2 regions of the Agrobacterium sp. NPDC089420 genome follow, and region 1 is predicted to be linked to the other one. Evidence: predicted binding sites of a transcription regulator. Region 1 holds the regulator's gene; the other holds the start of a gene.

Region 1 (4,859 bases):
GGGCCGAGTTTCCAGATGTCCTTTGCAGCGACCATCGCGCTGGTATCGGCCTATGCCTGGTGGAGTCGCAGCCGCGGCAATCACGAGCGGCTGTCCATCGGCCGCAGGCCGGCATGGATGAGGGTAGGGCAGACGGCAGGCGCCATCATCGGCGGCGTCATCGTCACATCGCTGATTGGCGGGCTGTCGACGGCGATCTATTCGGCCGAACATTTCCACCGTGTCACCACCTATGGACTGTTCGCCAATCTGGCCGCCATGCCGCTGATGTCGCTGATCGTCATGCCCTTTGGCCTTGTCGCCATGTTGTTGATGCCCTTCGGGCTCGACGCTCCTTTCCTGAAGATCATGGGATATGGCATGGCGCTCGTCATCGAGGTTGCGCAGGAGGTGGCGTCCTGGGGCGGCAGCGCTGCGACGGGGCGGCCGCATGGCTGGTTCATCGGCCTTGCGTCGGCCGGTTTCCTGCTGCTGACGCTGCTGCGCAGCCGGCTCGCTTTGCTTGGCATTCCGATTCTGCTCTTTGCCTTCGGGCTGTCGGCGACGATGGCCTATCGCGATGTGCCGCACCTGCTCATTCACGAGGATGGCGAACTGGTCGCCCTGCTGGAGGACGGCAAGGCCTATACGACAAGGACGCGGCCGCAGGGTTTCGTTTATGGCCAGTGGCAAAGAGCATTGCTCCTGCCGGAACAGCCCGTGCCGCCGGTGATTGTCGAAACCGGGACGGCGGCAACCCGTGTGGCTTTGACCGCCAGACCGAAACTGACCCCGCAAGAGCTGAGTACCGTCGCCCGGCAGATGACGGCAGCCCTGAAAGATGCGGAACCGGGGGTCTTCACCTGCGCCAAGGACATATGGTGCGTGGCGCGCGCCGGCAGCGGCGAATGGATCGTCGTTCTGGAGGATGGCCGGTTTGCCGGAAAGGCCTGCGACATCGCCGATATCGTCGTCGTTTCGCGCAGAACCTCGTTTTCGCAATGCCGCTCGGGCGCACTGCTGCTCAACCGCGATATTCTGCGGCGCATCGGTTCGGTGGAAATGAGTTTCGCCGGCAGTGAACAGCCCGCCGTGGTCGGACGGCTGCGCGCCGCTATAGCGGGGGTGGACAGGCCTTGGAGCGAACACCGCTATTACGACTGGAAGAGCGGTAGTTTCGAGCACGATGTTCCCGAAAACATCCGGCAGCTGCTGGCGACGTCGCAGTGACGACCGCCAGTGCTGGGTCTCAGGCCTTGAGACGCAGATCCGCGGTCAGTTCGCCAATGCCGCCTATTTCTTCTTCATGGGCGGCATCGCGCCAGATCTCCCGCAATCCGGCCTCATACCATTCGCGCATGGCGGGCAGGGCGAGCAGCCGGTCGCAATAGGCCTTCGCATCCGGTGAAAGATCGGCGCCATAGGTCTGGAAACGGAATGCGACCGGGCAGAAGAAGGCGTCGACCGCGGTGAATTTCTGGCCGGCAAGGTAGGGGCCGCCGAATTGCCTCAGGCCTTCGCTCCACAGCGCGTCGATGCGCCTGATATCGGCGGCAAGTCCGGCATCGCCGGCCTTCGGCTTGACCCGAATACCGACCGACATGGGATAGAGATTGCGCAGCGAGGAAAAGCCGGCATGCATTTCGCTCGCAGCCGACCGCGACCATGCCCGCGCCTGTTTGTCGCTTGCCCAGACGCCCTGATGCCTTTCGGCAAGATATTCGGCGATCGACAGCGATTCCCATATCGTCACGCCCTCATCGACAAGGCATGGCACCTTGCCCGTTGGCGAAAAGCTGGAGAAGGAAACGCCTTCGCCGAACGGAACGAGCTTCTCATCGAAGGCGATACCGAGCGTGCGCATCAAGACCCAGGGCCGCAGCGACCAGGAGGAATAGTTCTTGTTGGCGATATAAAGATCGTACATGGCTTGTCTCCCGGATATCACGCTTATTTCTATACATGTCGAAGCGCTGCGGAATATCGAAAATAATCCATGGCACCCATAAGCGCCTTTGATGAGTGGCGGCGGGTCACGCGATGAGGATGTCGCCGTTCAGTGACGATGTCGCGTTAAGTCCATCCCACGGGCGAAACACCCCGCTACGTTATCGAAACTCCATGCAGATGAGGCACGGGGCGCAACAGGCCGGGCCAAAGCCGCAATATCATATGAAGACCGGAGCCGATGATCAGCGGAACGGAATGCAGCTGCTCCCGGGACGAATGTGTCGGCCCGGAATCGACATAGTCAGCCGAAGTGCAGAATTGCCGCCATCCTCAATGGAGGTCTCCTCACCGGGGCGATGTTCGCGCCGAGACGATGGCGGCCATTAGCGATCAATGGTAACGGCGGATCAGCCCCACCAGCTTGCCCTGGATCTTCACCCGGTCCGGCCCGAAGATGCGGGTCTCATAGGCGGGGTTGGCTGCCTCCAGTGCAATGGAGGCGCCCTTGCGGCGGAAGCGTTTCAGCGTCGCCTCCTCGTCATCCACCAGCGCCACGACGATATCGCCGGGATTGGCAATGTTGCCATTGCGGATAATGACGGTGTCGCCATCGAAAATGCCGGCCTCGATCATCGAATCGCCCTTGACCTCAAGAGCGTAATGTTCGCCGGAACCCAGCATGTCCACAGGCACGGCAACGTCATGCGTATTGTTCTGAATGGCGGAAATCGGCACGCCTGCGGCAATGCGGCCCATGACCGGCACGGTGACCGCCCCGCCGAGATCGTTGGCAGGCGCCTTGGGGGCGGGTGCCGGTTCCGGCGCCTTCGGTTTGCCGAGGCTGCCTTCGATGACGCTCGGCGAAAAACCGCGTTGCGGCCTCGCACCCGGCGCGTAGGCCTCCGGCAGCTTGATGACTTCCAGCGCCCGCGCCCTGTTAGGTAGCCGGCGAATGAAGCCGCGCTCCTCGAGGGCCGTGATCAGCCGGTGGATGCCGGATTTGGAGGCAAGGTCGAGTGCGTCCTTCATTTCATCGAAGGAGGGCGGCACGCCGGACTCTTTCATTCTTTCATGAATGAAGAGAAGCAATTCCTGCTGTTTGCGCGTGAGCATGAGGAAAACACCCTTGAGAATCGTCGTTGAGGTCGCGAAACAAATACAGAACGAACACTATATGTTCCATATGTGTTCCGCAATCCCCTAAAATTTCGTGAAGGTTCCATCTCAGATCGTGATTTCATCGGCGAAGCGGCGGAACGAAGATTTGCCGTATCTTGAAGGATAGATCGTGAACGAAAAACCACCGGCCGGGGCGTTAGCCGATGGTCTCCGGTTCTGCTGCAGGCGAGGTCAGTAGATCGTCAGGGCGGGGATGAAGCTGACGGCGATAAGCAGCAGCATTGCCATGGCAAAGAACGGCCACAACTCCCTGGTCGTCGCGCCGAGCGGCGCTCTGGCGATGGAGGACGAGATGAAGAGCGTGGTGCCGATCGGCGGCGTATAAAGCCCGATGCCGAGATTGATGACCATCATCATGCCGAGCTGCACCCGGTCGAGCCCGATCATGTCCGCCAGCGGCACGAAGATCGGTCCGAGCAGCAGGATCGACGGCGGCAGATCGAGCGGCATGCCGATGATCAGCATCAGGATGTTCATCATGAGAATGATCAGGATCGGGTTCGAGATGTTTTCCGCCACCCAGGTGGCGAAATGCTGGGGCGCCTGATCGAAGGTGAGGACCCAGCCCACCGCGGCGCTGCCCATGATCACCAGCATGACGACGCCGGTTGCCGAACCCGCCTCGACGAAATTGTCGCAGAAACGTTTCCACGTCAGGTCGCGGTAAAAGACGATGCTGAGCACGAGCGAATAAACGACCGAAAGAACGGCCACCTCCGTGGGCGTCGCAAAGCCGAAGCGCAGGCCGAGGATGATGAGTATCGGCAGAAGGATCGCCGGCAGGCTGCGAAATGCCAGAACCGCCAGATCGCGCTTGCGGATGCGTTCATCGCTGACCGCATAACCGCGGCGCACGGCAATCGCCCAGCAGACGATGATGAAGCCGACGGCCATCAGCAGGCCGGGCAAGATTCCGGCAATGAACAGATTGGCGATGCTGACGCCGCTCACCAGCGAATAGAGGATCATCGGGATAGAGGGCGGAATGAGCACGTCGATAACGGCCGAGGTGGCATTGTTCGCCGCGCAGAGAGGCGCGGGATAACCCTGGCGTTTCTGCCATGGAATGAGCACCGAACCCAGTGCGCTGGCATTGGCGACCGCAGAGCCGGAGACGCCGCCAAACACCACCGAAGAGATGACAGTGGTGGAAAGCGGGCCGCCGCGCCAGCGCTGCATGGCTTTGGAGGCGAGTTCCAAAAGCTGGGTTCCGAGTTTGCCGCCCAGCATCAGCGTGCCGGCCAGCATGAAGAACGGCAGCGCCAGCATGGGGAAGGACTGTGTCTGGTCATAGACCTGCTGCGCCACGATGGAAAGCGGCACATAACCGTTCCACAGCACGGCGACGCCTGCCGAAATGATCAGCGCGTAACCGACGGGAACCGCCAGCATCATGAGAATGCAAAATGCAATGATCATCACGATGGTCATAGGGGCATCTCCTCGGTTGCGCCGTGCGGGCGCGCGTGCCAGCCGCCGGACAGAATGCGCAGGCTGGCGGTTGCGGTGGTGATCGAGACCAGTGCCGCGCCGAAGGCGATGGAGTAATAACCGATGCTGTTGGGCAATTGCAGAACCGGGCTTATTTCAGCGCCGGCGATCTCGGCGACGACCAGCGCCTGCTGCGCCAGAACGATGAAACTCGCGACCGTCACGAGATTGGCGAACAGCAGAACGCCGACCTTGCCGCGGTCGTCGAACTTGTCATAGATCCATTCCACCGCCATATGCGCGCCGTTCTGCGCCGCGAG
Region 2 (4,859 bases), on a different contig from region 1:
ATTCGCCACGGCTTCATGTTCAGTGGTCGAGGACGCCGTTCTCATCAAAACCGTGTCGGCCGACACGGCCTCGATCAGGACGCGGGTTGCTCCTGCGAAGGCGTCCTACGGCTATCAAAAAACCGGCAATGCCGCCGTTACGCTTGTTGCCGATGCCTCCGACACGCCCATCGTATCGCGGCAGTCCTATTCCGGGTCTTCTCCCTATATCTGCTCACCGAGCGGATTCGGGCAAAAGTCCCGCTGCTTCCTGAGGCCCTGAGCCTGCGGCATACAATCCGGCGGAAACCGACGCCTGGCACGGCCGCGGCCAACCCGGCGCTTAGTTCTTCCAGCCGGAGAAACCCTCGCCCTCATCCTTGCTGAAGAAGCGGGAGGCCGCTTCCGTCCGGTTGCGCACGTTCATTTTCTTGTAAATGTTGCGAACGTGGACCTTGACCGTATTCTCTGACAGATGCAGCCGATCAGCGATGATCTTGTTTTGCGTTCCCTTGCAAAGCAGATCGAGGATTTGCACCTCGCGCGTCGTCAACGCCGCCACATCGCTCCTGCTGGCGGCAAGGGCATCGGCGCGGTTGGCGATCACGGCGCTGTTTTGAACGCTCTTGCCGTTGACGGATGGCGAATAAGGCGTGAGCTTGCCGAGAAGAGCGGCGGGAAAATGTTCACCGCCCTTCATAAGCAGATCGACGGCGGCCATGAAGACATCGAGCCGCAGATTGAGCGGCAGCACGCCGTCGATGACACGCATGCCCACCAGTCGCTTCAGCGGCTCCTCGAATTTGTCGATGGTTTCGACGACAAGCGCAATCGGCGCATCCGGGTGCTTTTCCCGCACCTCGGAAAGGACGGCGTGCAGACGCTCGCCCGAGATCCTGTAGGGCAGCACCAGCCGGACATTATTTCCGTAATCGTCGTCGATCTCCGCAGACGAGGTGATGCTCACCACGGCGAATGTGGGGAACTTTTTGCCCAACGCCTCCGTGAGGCACTCGGAAAACAGATCCGGATCCGCTATGATCAATAAGGTTCCATTTATAGGTGCGACGGCGTTTTTTTGTTTTGCCGCATAATCTGACGTTCCCATGAACATTGACGCCTCCCTCAAGCGCTTACGCATTACTTTCTTTTGGTTGCGCATTCTGTCGTCTGTCGGATATTTCCCCTTGATATTCAGGGGCTCTTATCCGCTCCAGGCCATGTCAACTATCATTAATTACCCGTTAATTAAGGAGGCTAATACGAAAAGCTGTGTAAATAAATGGCCCAAACGGGTTATTTTTTACAATTGACATACAAAACAGGTTACAGCGCGATAGAATCATTCATCCTGAAACCAATGCAAAAACAAACACATCGGAAAAGCGTTCGTTAGGGTTTTGCAATCCGGTAAAATATAACTTTTAGTTGATATCCCTTTACATAGCTCGCCGACGAAAGAAGTTCGGGGCTGTTTCTTTTCGGGATAAGGGCCTTTTCCCGCCGATATAAACCACACCCCCCGAAAATGCTGCCCCCTCCTGGCAAAGCGCGTCTTTATTTGTGCTCGACCGGCGTAAAAACCCGCCCGGTCCGCAGCTGCCGCATATATATTCGGGGTGAAGCACCGATATGTTTAGCCCGAATTGATATCTAGGAAGCGCAATTTTTCTGCGGCACAGTCTGACCGTCGCTCAACGGCGGCCGATGGGAAGATACTTCCGGCCCTTAAGATGTGTTTGAAACCGCCGGTTCCTTTTCACGAAACATGAAAGCCAAAAAAAGACGACGCCACCGCGCTCCCGTTTGGAGCGAGGAACGGATTTGTGCGCCATTTTACCGAGTAGCGCGCAAGGGCGGAACAAAAAGAGCCCGATCACGGGCCACTACCGAACCGCAGATGAAGCGTACCGAGTGCATCTGCAAACATCAATCTTAGGCCATACGGAGCAAGCGCGAGAAAAATCCCGTTTGAGATGAGAGGGATTTCGAAAGCTGCTCCGAGCTTTTTCGGAGGAAATCGAAATGGGTTACAATCCACAGCCTGCCGGCGACGATATCACCAAGATCGGCGCGCTTGCCGATGGTTTCGCCAACACCTCGACCAATGACGCCAAGGTGGAAGACAGCAACGTCGGCACCGCAAATGGTGAAAACCGCAACAACGACAATAGCGACAACAGCACCAATGTGGATGTTGACGCCAAGATCGATGTCTCCGCCAATAATGGCGATAATCGCGACAACGATTATGACTGGAGCTACGAAAGCAAGTCGTATAGCGACAACGACACCACCGTCAAAACGAGCACAGAAACCAACACGGATATCAAGACCGATTACGACTGGAGCTATGAAAGCAAGTCGTACAGCGACAACGATACCAATGTGAAGACCATCACGGACACGGACAACAAGACGTTCTCCTATTCCGACAACGACACCTCCATCAAGACCACGACGACCTCCGACAGCTTCAACTCCGCTGACAGTTTCTACAAGTCGGATGACGACTTCGGCAACATCACCGGCGTCAAGGATGTCGGCAATCTCGGCATCGCCGGCGGCGACCTCACCTTCAACCTCGGTGACGACTTCTCCTTCACGCTCGATGTCGACAATATCCTCAACAGCTCGCTTAACGGCGACGGCAACGACACGGGCTTCAGCCTTGTGCAGGCCAACCACCTGGCGGATCAGGATCAGGCCTGGGATATCAAGATGCAGAACAGCGGTGCGGAAAACCACCTGAGCGCCAATGCCGGTGACGCCTATGGCGCCGAAGGCATCGACGGCAAGGGATGGGACCTCAAGGCCGGCGACGACGCCACGGGCTCCAGCACTGCGGATGCATCGGCAATCCTTGCAAATTCCGGCTTCCATCTGGAACTGGTGCAGGGCGCCAACATGCTCTCCAATGCCGTTGACGTCACGATCACCGGCGGTAACTCGCATGTTTCGGACGTCGGTGAGGATCACTCCTGACAACCACCTCTTGACGAAAAGAGCTGCACCGGCATCCGCCGGTGCAGTTTGCGGTTGAAAGACCGGGTTGGGCCAAACGAAGCACCGCCTCCAAGACGTGTGCCATCCGCCTTTCCCCGTCCCTGCCGCAATGATCGGGGAGGGACCTCCAATGCATATCGACAAGATTTCGGACATGATTGCGCATTTCATCGGCCTGTTCGACACGGTAACCGAGGAAGCGCGGCTGCGAGCCAATTATAGCGAAGGCCAGGCACATTCCGATCCGGAACGGCTGCCGGACGACGAGGCGGCAAGGCTGCTCGACAAAAATTACGCCGTGCCGCTTGAGGATTACGATCCCGGCGTCAAATATCGCGCCGGTTACTACGATTTCGATTACCTGAACCCACATTTCGCCCGCATGGTCGAATATGACATGCAGCAGCTGGCAAATGCGATACCGGTCGATATCTCCGCCGCCCATTTCCGTTTTCCCGGCCGCCTCTCCTTCGAGGACGAGCGCGAACTGGTGATACATACCGGCCCCGGCTCCGTTGCCGCCCATATCGCCCAGGTCAATATTCTTCAGGACGACGATTATCTGAACATGACGGACGGCCCCAATGTGGCCCGTGACACCAGTTTCGTGACCGAACGCACCGTCGAGTTCTATAATGAAGCGTCCGTCTTCACGCCTTTCGCCGGTTTCCAGCGGACCGACAGCTACGATGCGCTACAGGCGCTCGCCAGGTCCGCGCACGACTATATCGAACATGCGCGCGACAATGACGTCACCTCGCTCGGCACGGGTGCGGACCAGGATTTCGTTCTGGCCGGCAACGATATCAACGGCCTCTATATCAATGGCGCGATCGCCAGCGAAAAGCCGATGCTTGACGATTACCTGCCCGATCGCGGTATCGCCAAGCCGCCGGAAGCACCTGAAAAAAGCGATGTTTCGCTGCATGAGGACAGCCCCGCCGGCAACAGCCTCGATGTGGCGGCAGGCGGCAATATCGTCGCCAACGTCGCCACTCTCGTCAATACCGGCGTCATGGCCTCCGTCACCGCCGTCATGGGCAACTACCATCAGATCGACGCCATCACCCAGGCCTATATTTACAGCGACAGGGACGAGATCGATTCCGTCTTCACGCGCTCCGCAGATCACGCAGGCACAGCGGCCTACAATATCGCCAGCTTTGAGCGCAGCGTCTATCCCGGCGCGGAAAATGCGGCGGGCGCCCATGAAACGGGTGAGACGCCGATCTTTCCTAACGCCTGGCGCGTCAGCGTGCTCGAAGGTGACGTGTCCTTCGTGCACTGGATCGAGCAATACCAGTTCATCAGTGACAATGACACAATGACGATCACCACGGCCGGCACCAGTGTCAGCCTGCTGACGGGCGGCAACGCCGCCCTCAACATTGCGAATTTCCTCGGCATCGGCATGCAATACGATCTGATCATCGTCGGCGGCAATGTGCTGGACATGAACCTCATCAGCCAGATCGCCGTCCTTTACGACAATGACTGGGCGCGCGCCAATCCCGATGCGCCAGCAGGCGCAACCATCCAGTCCGGCAACAACCTGCTCTGGAATGACGCTTCCATTCACAATGTCGGCAGCAACGGCCGGTTCGAAACCATGCCGGACTACATGCACCAGACGGTGAACGCGATCAACGAGCGTGACCCGAACATGCCGGATGCACTGGCCCACGACGCCAACTTCGCCGGCTATCAGGGGCTGAACGTTCTTTACATCACCGGCAATCTTTATGACGTCAGCATCATCAAGCAGGTGAGCGTGCTGGGCGATTCCGATGATGTGACCCAAGCCGCCGCCAAGGTTCTTGAAAACAACGACAACGCCACCGTTCATATCGACACCGGCAGCAACGCGGTGGTCA

Evidence for each region. The regulator LexA, encoded in region 1, represses DNA repair genes until DNA is damaged. The targets are predictions, from matches to a motif close to TGTTCNNNNTGTGTTCNG.
Region 2: the regulator LexA is predicted to act here: its motif matches at 1,837-1,854, upstream of ACI2KA_RS23960 (fibrinogen-binding protein).

Annotation. Positions count from the first base shown of each region.
Region 1 is NZ_JBJDMY010000005.1:11,954-16,812, reverse strand. It holds gene ACI2KA_RS09010 (ComEC/Rec2 family competence protein) at 1-1,209, shown strand, start outside; gene ACI2KA_RS09005 (glutathione S-transferase family protein) at 1,229-1,906, opposite strand; gene lexA (transcriptional repressor LexA) at 2,320-3,042, opposite strand; gene ACI2KA_RS08995 (TRAP transporter large permease subunit) at 3,280-4,539, opposite strand; gene ACI2KA_RS08990 (TRAP transporter small permease) at 4,536-4,859, opposite strand, start outside.
Region 2 is NZ_JBJDMY010000022.1:33,885-38,743, reverse strand. It holds gene ACI2KA_RS23970 (hypothetical protein) at 1-262, shown strand, start outside; gene ACI2KA_RS23965 (helix-turn-helix transcriptional regulator) at 323-1,093, opposite strand; gene ACI2KA_RS23960 (fibrinogen-binding protein) at 2,005-2,964, shown strand; gene ACI2KA_RS23955 (hypothetical protein) at 3,116-4,859, shown strand, end outside.